3 regions of the Streptomyces sp. NPDC059092 genome follow, and region 1 is predicted to be linked to each of the others. Evidence: predicted binding sites of a transcription regulator. Region 1 holds the regulator's gene; each other region holds the start of a gene.
The links. Region 1 encodes HrcA, which represses chaperone genes, less so after heat shock. Its sites were predicted from a motif close to TTNGCACTCNGNNNNNCNGAGTGCNAA; they were not measured.
Positions count from the first base shown of each region.

Region 1 (4,894 bases):
GCCTGCGGCTCACCCGACTCCTCCACCAGGTCCCCGCAGAAGAGCACCGCCGGGGTGCCGGGAGCGGTCCCCGCGCCCTCGCCCGACCCCGGCACCAGCAGCGCCAGGTCGTGCGCGGTGTGCCCCGGTCCGACGTTCGCCAGCAGCACCCGCCGCCCGCCGCCCAGGTCCACCGTCAGCTCCCCGCACACCGCGTGCCCGGGCCGGACCAGCAGATCCACCGCCTCGGCGGCCTCCGCCTCCGCGACCCCCTCCCGTACGGCCTCCTCGTAGAGACTTCCCGCGGCCCCCGCCCCGTCCCCGGCCAGCAGCTCGGCCAGGCCGACCGCCCCGTACACCGCCACGCCCGAGAACGCCGCCGCCCCCAGCACATGATCGAAATGCGGATGGCTGAGTGCGACATGTGTCACGCGCCGGCCGCCGAGCAGCGCCCGCGTCCCGGCCCGGAGTTCGGCGCCCTCCCGCAGCGTCGACCCCGTGTCGTAGAGCAGCGCGCCCCGCTCCCCGACCACCAGACCGACGGTCGCGTCCCATCCCGGCAGGCGTCTGCGGCCCACTCCGGGCCCCAGCCGCTCCCACCCGTGCTCTTCCCAACGGAGGTCCATACCGGGACGCTACGGGAGACCACTGACATCCGGCACCACGATCCGCCGGGTAGCGTGGTCGGCCGCCCTTGCTCCGTGTACGCCTTACGGCCGTACACTGAACCGGGAGCCACTGGCACTCCCGCGGAACGAGTGCCAACGGGCGCCGGTGAGTGCCACGGCGGGGCGAAGGACGACGGACGACATCGGGAGGTGTGCGCCATGCTCAGCGAACGCAGACTTGAGGTGTTGCGCGCGATCGTCCAGGACTATGTCGGCACGGAGGAGCCCGTCGGCTCCAAGGCGCTCACGGAGCGGCACAAACTCGGCGTCTCCCCGGCGACCGTACGCAACGACATGGCGGTGCTGGAGGACGAGGGCTTCATCGCCCAGCCGCACACCAGCGCCGGGCGCATCCCGACCGACAAGGGCTACCGGCTCTTCGTCGACCGGCTGGCCGGGGTCAAGCCCCTGTCCCTGCCGGAGCGCCGCGCCATCCAGAACCTGCTGGACGGCGCCGTCGACCTCGACGACGTCGTGGGCCGTACGGTACGGCTGCTCGCGCAGCTCACCCGGCAGGTGGCCGTCGTCCAGTACCCCTCGCTGACCCGTTCGACGGTGCGGCACGTGGAACTGCTGGCGCTGGCGCCCGCCCGCCTGATGCTCGTCCTGATCACGGACACCGGACGGGTGGAGCAGCGCCTGGTCGACTGCCCCGCGCCGTTCGGCGAGACCTCCCTCGCGGACCTGCGGGCCCGGCTCAACAGCCGGATCGTCGGACGCCGCTTCGCGGACGTCCCGCAGCTCGTGCAGGACCTGCCCGACTCCTTCGAGCAGGAGGACCGCGGGACCGTGTCGACGGTCCTGGCGACCCTGCTGGAAACCCTGGTCGAGGAGACCGAGGAGCGGCTGATGATCGGCGGAACCGCCAACATCACCCGCTTCGGACACGACTTTCCTCTGACCATCCGGCCGGTGCTGGAGGCGCTGGAGGAGCATGTGGTGCTCCTCAAGCTCCTCGGCGAGGCCGCGGACCCCGGCATGACCGTACGTATCGGGCACGAGAACGCCCACGAGGGCCTCAACTCCACGTCCGTCGTCGCGGTCGGCTACGGTTCGGGCGACGAGGCAGTCGCCAAACTCGGCGTGGTCGGACCGACCCGCATGGACTACCCCGGAACGATGGGAGCGGTACGCGCAGTGGCACGTTACGTCGGACAGATCCTGGCGGAGTCGTAAGTGGCCACGGACTACTACGCCGTACTCGGCGTGCGCCGCGACGCATCTCAGGACGAGATCAAGAAGGCATTCCGCAGGCTCGCACGCGAGCTGCACCCGGATGTCAATCCCGATCCCAAGACGCAGGAGCGCTTCAAGGAGATCAACGCCGCGTACGAGGTGTTGTCGGACCCGCAGAAGAAGCAGGTCTACGACCTCGGCGGTGACCCGCTGTCCTCCAGTGGAGGCGGCGGCGCGGGAGGGTTCGGGGCCGGCGGCTTCGGCAACTTCTCGGACATCATGGACGCGTTCTTCGGCACGGCGTCGCAGCGCGGCCCGCGGTCGCGGACGCGGCGCGGCCAGGACGCGATGATCCGGCTGGAGATCGACCTCAACGAGGCGGCCTTCGGTACGACCAAGGACATCCAGGTCGACACGGCGGTCGTCTGTACGACCTGTTCGGGCGAGGGAGCCGCGCCCGGCACCTCCGCCCAGACCTGTGACATGTGCCGCGGTCGCGGCGAGGTCTCGCAGGTCACCCGGTCCTTCCTGGGCCAGGTCATGACCTCGCGGCCCTGCCCGCAGTGCCAGGGCTTCGGTACGGTCGTACCGAAGCCGTGCCCCGAGTGCGCGGGCGACGGCCGGATCCGTTCGCGCCGTACGCTCACGGTCAAGATCCCCGCGGGCGTCGACAACGGCACCCGTATCCAGCTCGCGGGCGAGGGCGAGGTCGGCCCGGGCGGCGGCCCCGCCGGTGACCTGTACGTGGAGATCCACGAGGTCCCGCACTCGACGTTCCAGCGGCGCGGCGACGATCTGCACTGCACGGTCACGATCCCGATGACGGCGGCGGCGCTGGGCACGAAGTGCCCGCTGGAGACGCTGGACGGCGTGGAGGAGATCGACGTACGGCCCGGCACCCAGTCCGGCCAGTCGATCCCGCTGCACGGACGCGGCATCACGCACCTGCGGGGCGGGGGCCGGGGCGATCTGATCGTCCACGTCGAGGTGATGACCCCGACGAAGATGGATCCGGAGCAGGAACGCCTGCTGCGGGAACTGGCCCAGCTCCGCGGCGAGGAACGGCCCACAGGCCAGTTTCAGCCAGGGCAGCAGGGGCTGTTCTCGCGGTTGAAGGACGCGTTCAACGGACGGTAGGCGGGCCTGACGTCCGCCGCCCGCGACCCGCGGGCGGCGGACGGGGCAGGCGCGGGCGCCTGAGGACTGCCCCGACGGACGGTGCGGTGGGCCGGGAGGCCAGGGTGCGCGGGCAGGCCCCCGGACCTGCCGTCCCGCCGGGGGCGGTACCGATTCGGAGGTGCCGTGGCTGACATGGCACCATGCGTGCATGTCCTCCGCACTGACCGATCTCTGCCGGTATCCGATCGTGCAGGCCCCCATGGCGGGCGGCGCTTCCTGTCCGCAGCTCGCGGCGGCCGTTTCCGAGGCCGGGGGTCTCGGGTTCCTGGCCGCCGGGTACAAGACGGTCGACGGCATGTACGAAGAGGTCAAGCAGCTCCGGGGCCTCACCGGCCGCCCCTTCGGCGTCAACCTCTTCATGCCGCAGCCGCACTACGCCGACCACGCGGCCGTCGAGGTCTACCGCAACCAGCTCGCCGGTGAGGCCACCTGGTACGAGACACCGCTCGGCGACCCCGAGTCCGGGCGGGACGACGCGTACGAGGCGAAGCTCGCGATCCTGCTCGACGACCCGGTGCCGGTCGTCTCCTTCACCTTCGGCTGCCCGACCAGGACGACCTTCGACGCCTTCGAGGGCGTCGGTACGTACACCGTCGTCACCGTGACCACGGCCGAGGAGGCCCAGACCGCCCAGTGGTCCGGCGCCGACGCCGTCTGCGTGCAGGGCATCGAGGCCGGCGGTCATCAGGGAACGCACCGCGACGACCCCGCCACCGACGGTGCGGGCATCGGGCTGCTCTCGCTGATCGCGCAGGTCAGGGAGGCCGTCGAGCTGCCGATCATCGCGGCCGGCGGCCTGATGCGCGGCGGCCAGATCGCCGCCGCACTCGCGGCGGGCGCCGACGCGGCGCAGCTCGGCACCGCGTTCCTCGTCTGCCCGGAGTCCGGGGCCAACGCCCTGCACAAACAGGCCATGACCAACCCGCTGTTCGTACGCACCGAGCTGACCCGCGCGTTCTCCGGACGCCCCGCCCGCGGGCTCGTCAACCGCTTCATGCGCGAGCACGGCCCGTACGCCCCGCCCGCCTACCCCGAGGTCCACCACCTCACCTCCGGGCTGCGCAAGGCCGCCGCCAAGGTGGGGGACGCGCAGGGCATGGCGCTCTGGGCCGGCCAGGGCCACCGGATGGCGCGCGACCTGCCCGCGGGCAAACTGGTCGAGGTCCTCGCGGGCGAACTCGACGCCACCCGCGCCTCGTTCATGCCCGGCCTCGGCAGCGCTTCGTGACCGCTCCCGTCTTCGTCGTGGACGGCTTCGGCCCCGGGCACAGCGAGAAGTTCGTGCTGGACGGGCCGGAGGGCAGGCACGCCGTCTCGGTGAAGCGCATGCGGCCCGGCGAGGACGTCGTCCTGACCGACGGCACCGGCCGATGGGCCGACTGCGTGGTGCTGGCGACCGAAGGCAAGGACCGGCTGGTGGTCGGACTCGGCCCGGTCATGGAGGAACCGCCGGAGACCCCGCACATCACCGTCGTCCAGGCCCTCCCCAAAGGCGACCGGGGCGAACTGGCCGTCGAGACCATGACGGAGACCGGCGTCGACGCCGTCGTCCCGTGGGCCGCCGCGCGCTGCGTCACGCAGTGGCGGGGCGAGCGTGGCGCGAAGGCGCTCGCCAAGTGGCGGGCCACCGCCCGCGAGGCGGGCAAGCAGTCGCGCCGGGTGCGGTTCCCCGAGGTCGCGGACGCCATGACCACGAAGCAGGTCGCGGGGCTGCTCGCCACGGCGGAGTTCGCGGCCGTCCTGCACGAGGACCGGGACGCCGACAGCGCCGCGCTGGCCACCGCGGAACTGCCGGAAACGGGTTCGATCGTGCTGGTCGTGGGCCCCGAAGGGGGTGTGTCGCCCGAGGAGTTGGCGGTGTTCGCGGCGGCGGGCGCGCGCCCGTACCGGCT
Region 1 covers NZ_JBHZEJ010000097.1:12,236-17,129, reverse strand. Annotated here, with positions in the region: gene ACFXPL_RS34565 (MBL fold metallo-hydrolase) at 1-605, opposite strand, end outside; gene hrcA (heat-inducible transcriptional repressor HrcA) at 807-1,823, shown strand; gene dnaJ (molecular chaperone DnaJ) at 1,824-2,960, shown strand; gene ACFXPL_RS34550 (nitronate monooxygenase) at 3,151-4,230, shown strand; gene ACFXPL_RS34545 (16S rRNA (uracil(1498)-N(3))-methyltransferase) at 4,227-4,894, shown strand, end outside.

Region 2 (4,894 bases), on a different contig from region 1:
GCGTCTCCGCCGACGCCGCAGCAGAGGTCCGTGATCCGGGGCGCGTCCCCGCCTTCCGGCGCCGCGAGGGTACGGAATCTGGCCGCCCGGTAGGCGGCGACCGAGCCGCGTGTGGCCTGCTCGACGCCGTTCGGCGTGAAGTACATGCGGTACGCGTCCGCCGCGCCGAACTTCGCCACCGCGCGCTGGCGCAGCCGTGCCTGCGCCAGCGCGGCGGAGACCAGCTCGGCCGGGTGATCGCGGCGCAGCCGGGTCGCGAGGGCGAGCTCCCCGGCGGGGTCGTGGTCGCGCAGCTCGGCGAGGAGGGCCTGGCCCTCGGGGGAGAGCAGGGGCGCGAGCGTCGAGGCGGGGGCGGAGGAGGGGGCGCGGTCGGTCACCCGGTCCATTGTGGGCCAGGCGAGGGATGGTGTGCGTCGGGCGGCGGTGTCGGCAGGGCGGAGGCTCCACGCGCTGACAGGATGCGGCGCCATGCAGCTAGTAAGACAAAAGGAACAAAAGGAAGCGGCTGGGGCGCACATCGCCGCTCAGGCGCCCCGGAACATCCGGTCCCGACGCGGCAGACGGTGCGCCGCCGCCCTGGCGACACTGCTCGTCGCCGCGGTCGGCTCGGGCTGCGCCTCCGGGGCGGGCGGCTCCGCGGGCGGGGCAGGGCACGGCCGGCCCGGTGAGCACGGCGGGCCCGGTGAGCACGGCCAGGCGGCCCCCGGCGCGCCCGACGGGCAGAAGGCGGGCGGCGCGGGGACGCTCTCGTACGCCGAGCAGACGCGCCGCACGCAGGCCGCGCGCGCCGTCGCGGCGAAGAAGTGGGGGCTCGCCAGTACGCCCCTGGCCGCGCCCCCCGCGCCCGCCGCCAAGCCGGAGATCGCCAACCGGAAGGGCTTCGAGATCGAGGACGAGGGGGAGGGCGAGAACCTGCCGCCCGTCTTCACCACCGTCCCGGTCAAGGACCGGGTCGTCTTCCTGACGATGGACGACGGTTCGGAGAAGGATCCCGACCTGCTGCGGATGATGACCGAGCTGAAGATCCCGTACACCGCCTTCCTCAGCGACTACGTCATCAACGACAACTACGGCTACTTCAAGCGGATGCAGGACCGCGGGGTCACCATCCAGAACCACACGCTCAACCACCCCTACCTGCCCGGACTCTCCTACGAGGAGCAGCGCACCGAGATCTGCGACCAGCAGGACAAGCTGGCGAAGCGTTACGGGAAGCGCCCCACGCTCTTCCGGCCGCCGTACGGCAACTACAACCACGACACGCTGCGCGCCGCCAAGACCTGCGGCGTACGGGCCGTGCCGCTCTGGACCGCCGAGGCCTATCCCGACCACATGGAGTGGCGCGAATGGGACCGGGACCTGCACCCCGGCGACATCGTCCTCACGCACTTCCGTGGCCGCGACGACTGGAAGGGCACCATGCCCGACATGATCCGGCACGCGATGAAGGTGATCACGGACAAGGGGTACGCCGTGGCCAGGCTGGAGGACTACGTATGAGACCCGCGCACCGGCTGCTGGCCGGAGTGCTGGCGGCCGGTGCGTTCCTCACCGCCGGCTGCGCGCAGTCGGTGGACCCCATCGAGCGGCTCGGTCGCAAGGCCGCGCAGAAGGTCGCCCCGGAGGTCCGGGAGATCCGAGGGGGCCGGGGCGCCTCGGGGGCGCCGGAGCCGGTCGCGCGCGCCGTGGTCGTACGCCGTGACTGCGGGCGTCCCGCGCCGCAGGGGCGGACGGGGGCGCGGACGGCGAAGTGCCGGGGCGTGGCGCGCCTGGCCCAGGGCACGGTTCACGGCGCGGTCCAGGGGGCGGTCCAGGGGGCGGCTCGCGGGGCACCGGCGCTGGAAGCGTCCCGTACCGACTGAACCGTACGTACGTCCCCGTGCGCCTCGGCCCGTACGCACGTTCCGGGTCCGTACCCGCGTGCGGAACGATGGCCCTTCCGCTCGCGTTTCCCCCTCGGGAGGGCGCGCCGCGATCATCCGTATTGGCACTCCGCTTGACCGAGTGCTAATCGCGGCCATAGTGTCAGTTCTGGCACTCCCCATTGGAGAGTGCCAAAGCGCGACTGACGGATCCGGCACCCGCGACGACGGGTCCATCTGGTCGCCACCCTCAGACAGTTAACCCCGTGAGATCTCCGAAGGGGGAGGTCGGATCGTGACGACCGCCAGCACCAAGGTTGCCATCAAGCCGCTAGAGGACCGCATTGTGGTCCAGCCGCTCGACGCCGAGCAGACCACGGCCTCTGGCCTGGTCATCCCGGACACTGCCAAGGAGAAGCCCCAAGAGGGCGTCGTCCTGGCTGTGGGCCCGGGCCGTTTCGAGAACGGCGAGCGGCTTCCGCTCGACGTTTCCGTCGGCGATGTCGTTCTGTACAGCAAGTACGGCGGCACCGAGGTGAAGTACAGCGGCGAGGAGTACCTCGTCCTCTCGGCTCGCGACGTGCTCGCGATCATCGAGAAGTAACTCACCCAAGATTTACTTTTGCTTTTGAGCTGCGCCCCTGGCCCCCCTGCGAATGCCGGGTGGACAGGGGCGCAGCTCATTTGAGAGGACAGAGAAGCTCCCATGGCGAAGATCCTGAAGTTCGACGAGGACGCCCGTCGCGCCCTTGAGCGCGGCGTCAACAAGCTTGCCGACACGGTGAAGGTGACGATCGGCCCCAAGGGCCGCAACGTCGTCATCGACAAGAAGTTCGGCGCCCCCACCATCACCAACGACGGTGTCACGATCGCCCGCGAGGTCGAGCTCGACGACCCGTACGAGAACCTGGGTGCCCAGCTCGTGAAGGAGGTGGCGACCAAGACCAACGACATCGCGGGTGACGGCACCACCACCGCCACCGTGCTGGCCCAGGCGCTGGTCCGCGAGGGCCTGCGCAACGTCGCCGCGGGTGCTTCCCCGGCCTCCCTGAAGAAGGGCATCGACGCCGCGGTCAAGGCCGTCTCCGACGAGCTGCTCGCGACGGCCCGCCCGATCGACGACAAGTCCGACATCGCCGCCGTCGCCGCGCTCTCCGCGCAGGACGAGCAGGTCGGCGAGCTCATCGCCGAGGCGATGGACAAGGTCGGCAAGGACGGTGTCATCACCGTCGAGGAGTCCAACACCTTCGGGCTGGAGCTGGACTTCACCGAGGGCATGGCCTTCGACAAGGGCTACCTGTCCCCCTACATGGTGACCGACCAGGAGCGTATGGAGGCCGTCCTCGACGACCCGTACATCCTGATCCACCAGGGCAAGATCGGCTCGATCCAGGACCTGCTCCCGCTGCTGGAGAAGGTCATCCAGGGCGGCAGCTCGAAGCCGCTGCTGATCATCGCCGAGGATGTCGAGGGCGAGGCGCTCTCCACCCTCGTCGTCAACAAGATCCGCGGCACCTTCAACGCGGTCGCGGTCAAGGCCCCCGGCTTCGGTGACCGCCGCAAGGCCATGCTCGGCGACATCGCCACCCTCACCGGTGCGACCGTCATCGCCGAGGAGGTCGGCCTCAAGCTCGACCAGGCCGGTCTGGACGTGCTGGGCTCCGCCCGCCGCGTCACCGTCACCAAGGACGACACGACCATCGTCGACGGTGCGGGTGCCGCCGACGAGATCACCGGCCGCGTCAACCAGATCAAGGCCGAGATCGAGTCCACGGACTCCGACTGGGACCGCGAGAAGCTCCAGGAGCGCCTCGCGAAGCTGGCCGGCGGCGTGTGCGTGATCCGGGTGGGCGCCGCCACCGAGGTGGAGCTGAAGGAGAAGAAGCACCGCCTGGAGGACGCCATCTCCGCGACCCGCGCCGCGGTCGAGGAGGGCATCGTCTCCGGTGGTGGCTCCGCTCTGGTGCACGCCGCCAAGGTGCTGGAGGGCAACCTCGGCAAGGAGGGCGACGAGGCCACCGGTGTCGCGGTCGTCCGCCGCGCCGTCGTCGAGCCGCTGCGCTGGATCGCCGAGAACGCCGGCCTTGAGGGCTACGTCATCACCTCGAAGGTGGCGGAGCTCGACAAGGGCCACGGCTTCAACGCCTCCTCCGGCGAGTACGTCGACCTGGTGAAGGCCGGCGTCATCGACCCGGTCAAGGTCACGCGCTCCGCCCTGGAGAACGCCGCGTCCATCGCCGCGCTGCTGCTCACGACCGAGACCCTGGTCGTCGAGAAGCCGGCCGAGGACGAGGCCGACGCGGGCCACGGCGGCCACGGCCACAGCCACTGAGTTCCGCCTCGCGGCTGAACCCCCGCCGCGGCTTTCTCCCGCGACGAGCAGCCGGGCCCGGTACCCCAGGAGGGGTGCCGGGCCTCGCCTGTTGCCCCGCGGTGCTTCCGCGCCGGCGGTGCCGACGTTGCTGCGGCGCCTTGATGCTGCTGGTGTTCGTAACCGCGTAACCGCGTAACCGCGTAACCGCGTAACCGCGTAACCGCGTAACCGCGTTACTGCGGGCCGTACTTGCGTCCTGTCTTCGACGTGACTCCACCGAGCAGCCCGCGCGGGGCCAGCTTCACCACACCCATCAGCGCCTTGTACCGCGGATCCGGTACGGACACGGTCTTCCCGCGCGCCAGATCGGCCAGCGCGGCCGTCACCAGCTTGTCCGCGTCCAGCCACATCCATCCCGGGATGTTGTCCGTGCCCATCCCGGCCCGGTCATGGAACTCGGTCCGTACGAAACCGGGGCACAGCGCCATCAGCCGCACCCCCGACCCTGTCAGATCCCGTGACACGCCCTGGGTGAACTGCACGACCCACGCCTTCGACGCGCCGTACGTTCCGCGCGGGAGGAACGCGGCGACCGACGCCACATTGACGACCCCGCCCCGTCCACGCGTCTTCATGCCGCCGACCCCGGCCGTGGTCAGCCGCAGCACCGCCTCGCAGTGCACCTTCAGCATCGTCAGCTCGTCGGCCATCGGGACAT
Region 2 covers NZ_JBHZEJ010000015.1:46,161-51,054, forward strand. Annotated here, with positions in the region: gene ACFXPL_RS12050 (SAM-dependent methyltransferase) at 1-386, opposite strand, end outside; gene ACFXPL_RS12055 (polysaccharide deacetylase family protein) at 469-1,500, shown strand; gene ACFXPL_RS12060 (hypothetical protein) at 1,497-1,862, shown strand; gene groES (co-chaperone GroES) at 2,158-2,466, shown strand; gene groL (chaperonin GroEL) at 2,569-4,194, shown strand; gene ACFXPL_RS12075 (SDR family NAD(P)-dependent oxidoreductase) at 4,410-4,894, opposite strand, start outside.
Region 2: the regulator HrcA is predicted to act here: its motif matches at 1,985-2,011, upstream of groES (co-chaperone GroES).

Region 3 (4,894 bases), on a different contig from region 1:
CGACGGTGCCGCCGAGGACCTTCGGGTCGTGGGCCCGGTAGGTGCCGGGTGCGACGGTGGTGCCCGCGCCGGTGAGGCCCTTGGCGCTCCCCCAGAGCACCGTGTGCCGCTCCGCCCAGTTGACCACCAGGTCGTCGTAGCCGTCGCCGTCGAGGTCCCCGTGGGCGCTGACCGCGCGCCACCTGCCGTCCTCGACCGGCTCACCGGGGACGCCCGGCGTGGCCTGGCTGATGATCGAGGCCGTGTCGTACGTCAGGCCGGTGGCGGAGCCGTACGCGACGGTGACGACGCCCGCCCGCTTGACTCCGTCGGCGGTCGCCGTGTGCGCGCCGATGGCGAGGTCCGGATAGCCGTCGCCGTTGAAGTCCGCTCCGGAGCCGGCGCCGGAGCCCGCCGCCCCGGCTCCCCCCGCCGTGCCCGTACGGGCGGCGGCCGTGCTCTCGGCGGCGGCCGGTGTCACGCCGCTGACGCCGAGCAGGGCGACCGTGCAGACCGCCGCCGTGGTGAGCGCTCTCCTGCGCATCAGAACCCCCCAGGTTCCCGTGGCGGCCCGGTGGGAGGGCCGCCGAAATAGCCGAACGAGTGTGATCATACGGTCCCCTCCGAGCCGCCACCCACCACCGGCGGCTCTTTACATACGGAGCCAACTCCCCTGTTTACAGGGGCAATTTGACGGCCAATATTCTTTGACGAAGGGGCCTGACGGATCATAGGGTCGGATGTGTCGGGTGAGCTGACCGACGGGGACCGACCGGGGGATCCAAGGGGGGAAGTTCAGCTCATCGAGGACGCGTGAAACATATCCGCGTCCTCGTTCCCGATCGGGCATGCGCGCGGCGTCGCGCTGCCGCATGCCCAATTCACCGGGAAGAAATTGAATCGGAGGTTCGCACGGGCATCGCTCGTGCTCACTTCCCGCACCGCGCCGGCTGTCGCCGGCACACCGACCGGTGCGACATCCGCGCAGGCCACGTACTACAGCGAGGGCATGCCGAAGCGGTCGTTCAACGTCAAAACCGTCGGCATCAACGACCAGTGGGCCAAGCACTTCGACACCGGCCGCAAGAACTGGAACGACGCCGGCGTAAAGGCGAAGATCGGCCGGAAGGCCGGCGCCAAAGCCTCGTTCACGGCCAACCGCTCCAGCGCGAGTTGGTACGGGGTTCACACGCCGTCCGGGACGCGGGCCAGACGGGCTTTCAAGATCCAGGTGAATGCCCGCACCATCGACCGGGATTCCGGTTCGAAGTACGACCAGTGGGTCCGCAGCGCCACCACGCGCGAACTCGGGCACGCGCCGAGTCTCCACGACAACCCGAATACGAGTAAAGCGTCGCTCATGAAGCACAGCCGTAATCGCGCGACGGTGCGGAAGCCGCCGGCGTACGACAAGTCCGAGGTGAAGAGGATCTACTCGTGACAGCGACACGGAACATTCTCGTCATCGGCGCCGCGGCCCTCGCCGCGTTCGGCGTCGTCGGCTGCTCCTCGGACGGCGGATCCACGAACGGATCCACGAACGGGTCCGGATCCGGGTCCTCGGCGCGGTCCGACGTCGTGGCGTACCACGCGGACCACCCCGCCTACGACTCGCTCGACGCGGTCATCGAGGAGTCCGGCCTCGTCGGCGACGGCTCCGCCGCCCGGACCGACGCCCGGACCACCGCCGGGGCTCGCCGGACCGCCCTGCTCGTCGACCGGGACGCCGAGACTCTGGTGGTGCACTCCGAGCCGCGAGGGGGAAGTACATGAGCCGCCTCACGCACCCGTACGGAGCCACCGTCAAGCTCCCCCACCCCGTGGGCATCACCCTGGAGACCGAGAAGCTCAAGGACCACACCCGCTGACGTCCGCCGGGAAAAGCCCGAGGGCGGCACCCCTTCCGCAAGCCGAAGCTCGAAGAAGGGATGCCGCCCCCGGTCAGGACGGTTGATCGACCGGCCGGCCGGACGCGGCGGGCGTCCGGGCGGCCTCAGGTCGATCAGAAGTCCATGTCACCGCCCGGCATGCCGCCGCCGGCCGGGGCCGAACCGGCCTTCTCCGGCTTGTCGGCGATGACGGCCTCGGTGGTGAGGAACAGCGCGGCGATGGACGCGGCGTTCTGGAGAGCGGAGCGCGTGACCTTCGCCGGGTCGATGATGCCCTCGGCGATCATGTCGACGTACTCGCCGGTCGCGGCGTTCAGGCCGTGACCGACCGTCAGGTTGCGGACCTTCTCCACGACGACGCCGCCCTCAAGACCACCGTTGACGGCGATCTGCTTGAGCGGAGCCTCCAGCGCGAGCTTGACGATCGCGGCACCGGTGGCCTCGTCGCCCGTCAGCTCAAGCTTCTCGAAGACCGAGGAAGCCTGGAGCAGAGCCACGCCACCACCGGCGACGATGCCCTCCTCGACGGCGGCCTTGGCGTTGCGCACCGCGTCCTCGATGCGGTGCTTGCGCTCCTTGAGCTCGACCTCGGTCGCGGCGCCGGCCTTGATGACGGCCACGCCGCCGGCCAGCTTCGCGAGGCGCTCCTGGAGCTTCTCGCGGTCGTAGTCCGAGTCGCTGTTCTCGATCTCGACACGGATCTGGCTGACACGGCCAGCGACCTGGTCGCTGTCGCCGCCACCGTCGACGATGGTCGTCTCGTCCTTGGTGATGACGACGTTGCGGGCGCGACCGAGCAGGTCGAGGCCGGCGTTCTCCAGCTTGAGGCCGACCTCCTCGGAGATGACCGTGCCGCCCGTGAGGATGGCGATGTCGTTCAGCATCGCCTTGCGGCGGTCACCGAAGCCCGGAGCCTTGACGGCGACGGACTTGAAGGTGCCCTTGAGCTTGTTGACGACCAGGGTCGACAGGGCCTCGCCCTCGACGTCCTCGGCGATGATCAGCAGGGGCTTGCCGGACTGGATGACCTTCTCCAGCAGGGGAAGGAGGTCCTTCACGCTGCCGATCTTGGAGTTGGCGATCAGGATGTACGGGTCGTCGAGCGACGCCTCCATACGCTCCATGTCCGTGGCGAAGTACGCCGAGATGTAGCCCTTGTCGAAGCGCATGCCCTCGGTGAGCTCAAGCTCAAGGCCGAAGGTCTGCGACTCCTCGACGGTGATGACGCCTTCCTTGCCGACCTTGTCCATCGCCTCGGCGATGAGCTCGCCGATCTGGGTGTCGGCGGCGGAGATGGAGGCCGTCGAAGCGATCTGCTCCTTGGTCTCCACGTCCTTGGCCTGCTCCAGCAGGGCGCCGGAGACGGCCTCGACGGCCTTCTCGATGCCGCGCTTGAGGGCCATCGGGTTGGCGCCGGCCGCCACGTTGCGCAGGCCCTCGCGGACGAGCGCCTGGGCGAGGACGGTCGCGGTGGTCGTACCGTCACCGGCGACGTCGTCCGTCTTCTTGGCGACTTCCTTGACCAGCTCGGCGCCGATCTTCTCGTACGGGTCCTCGAGCTCGATCTCCTTGGCGATGGACACACCATCGTTGGTGATCGTGGGGGCGCCCCACTTCTTCTCAAGGACGACGTTGCGGCCCTTGGGACCGAGGGTGACCTTGACGGCGTCGGCGAGCTGGTTCATCCCGCGCTCGAGACCGCGCCGTGCCTCCTCGTCGAACGCGATGATCTTGGCCATGTGAAGTGGTCCTCCCGGACGAATGGGGTCTCCCCTGCTCGAACGCAGCTGAGAGCTTGGGGAAGGATTCTCCGGACCGCGCTGGCGCCCGCGACGGACGGCCTGAGAGCCGACGGTTCCTTGCCCCGCCGACCCTTCGGGCCTCACCGACCCGGTCCTAAGTTGTCACTCTCACTTGCAGAGTGCTAACGCCAATAATTAGCACTCGACCCAGGAGAGTGCAAGCGTCCACAGGGCATCGCCGGGGGGTGGCGGCCGGTTGGACGGGTGGGCGCAGGCGTCCGCGGGACGCAGTCGGGGCAGGTGGCGGGTGGGCGGGGGCCGCTCGGCGACCGCGGGGTCACGCATGAGGGGCCCGCATCCCCGGGCGGGATGCGGGCCCCTCATGCGTGAGTGCGAGTCTTTACCGAGTACCTGAGTGCGTCGGTGGCCGATCGCGCCGGGATCAGACGGCGAGCTTGACCATGTCCGCCTGCGGACCCTTCTGGCCCTGCGAGATCTCGAACTCCACTCGCTGACCTTCTTCAAGGGTGCGGTAACCGTCCATCTGGATCGCGCTGTAGTGGACGAATACATCCGCACCACCGTCGACCGCGATGAAGCCGTAGCCCTTCTCCGCGTTGAACCACTTGACGGTGCCCTGAGCCATGCCAACTCCCCTATTACTGGCCCTTGCACGGGGCCACACTTCGCGCCGGAACGCGTCGACCGCGGCTGAATGTATCTGCCCAACTGCCCTCTGCAACAGGTCAATCGGACGAGAATTCTGGGCGTGGCCGAACACGCATAGTGCTGAATCCACTGCGTTCCGGGACAAGTCGGGCCGGGCAAAGCGTACGTACGCCGCAAAAGGCTCCAGGACTTTGCCCTCATGTTGTCGCGTTCTCGCTCGCGTGCGGAGCGGGCGACAGTGGGGCGTTCCCACACTCTACCGTGCTCAACCATGTAGAACGGTCCCCTCCGCTTCTCTTGCGGAGAGGACCGTGTCCGGTGGATTCGGGGGCGTCAGCCGCCGGCGACCGCCGGGATGATCGAGATGCCCGCGCCCGCCGGAGTGGCGGTCTCCAGGCCCTGTTCGAAGCGGATGTCGTCGTCGTTCACGTACACGTTGACGAAGCGGCGCAGCTTGCCCTGGTCGTCCAGGACGCGCCCGGAGATGCCCGGGTGGTTCGTCTCCAGCGACTGGATGACCTCGGAGAGGGTGGCGCCCTCCGCCGGAACCTCGGCCTGGCCACCGGTGTAGGTGCGGAGGATGGTGGGGATACGGACCTTGACGCTCATCGTGGG
Region 3 covers NZ_JBHZEJ010000011.1:81,054-85,947, reverse strand. Annotated here, with positions in the region: gene ACFXPL_RS09730 (VCBS repeat-containing protein) at 1-523, opposite strand, end outside; gene ACFXPL_RS09725 (hypothetical protein) at 905-1,420, shown strand; gene ACFXPL_RS09720 (hypothetical protein) at 1,417-1,752, shown strand; gene groL (chaperonin GroEL) at 1,982-3,607, opposite strand; gene ACFXPL_RS09710 (cold-shock protein) at 4,053-4,256, opposite strand; gene ACFXPL_RS09705 (MoaD/ThiS family protein) at 4,613-4,888, opposite strand.
Region 3: the regulator HrcA is predicted to act here: its motif matches at 3,770-3,796, upstream of groL (chaperonin GroEL).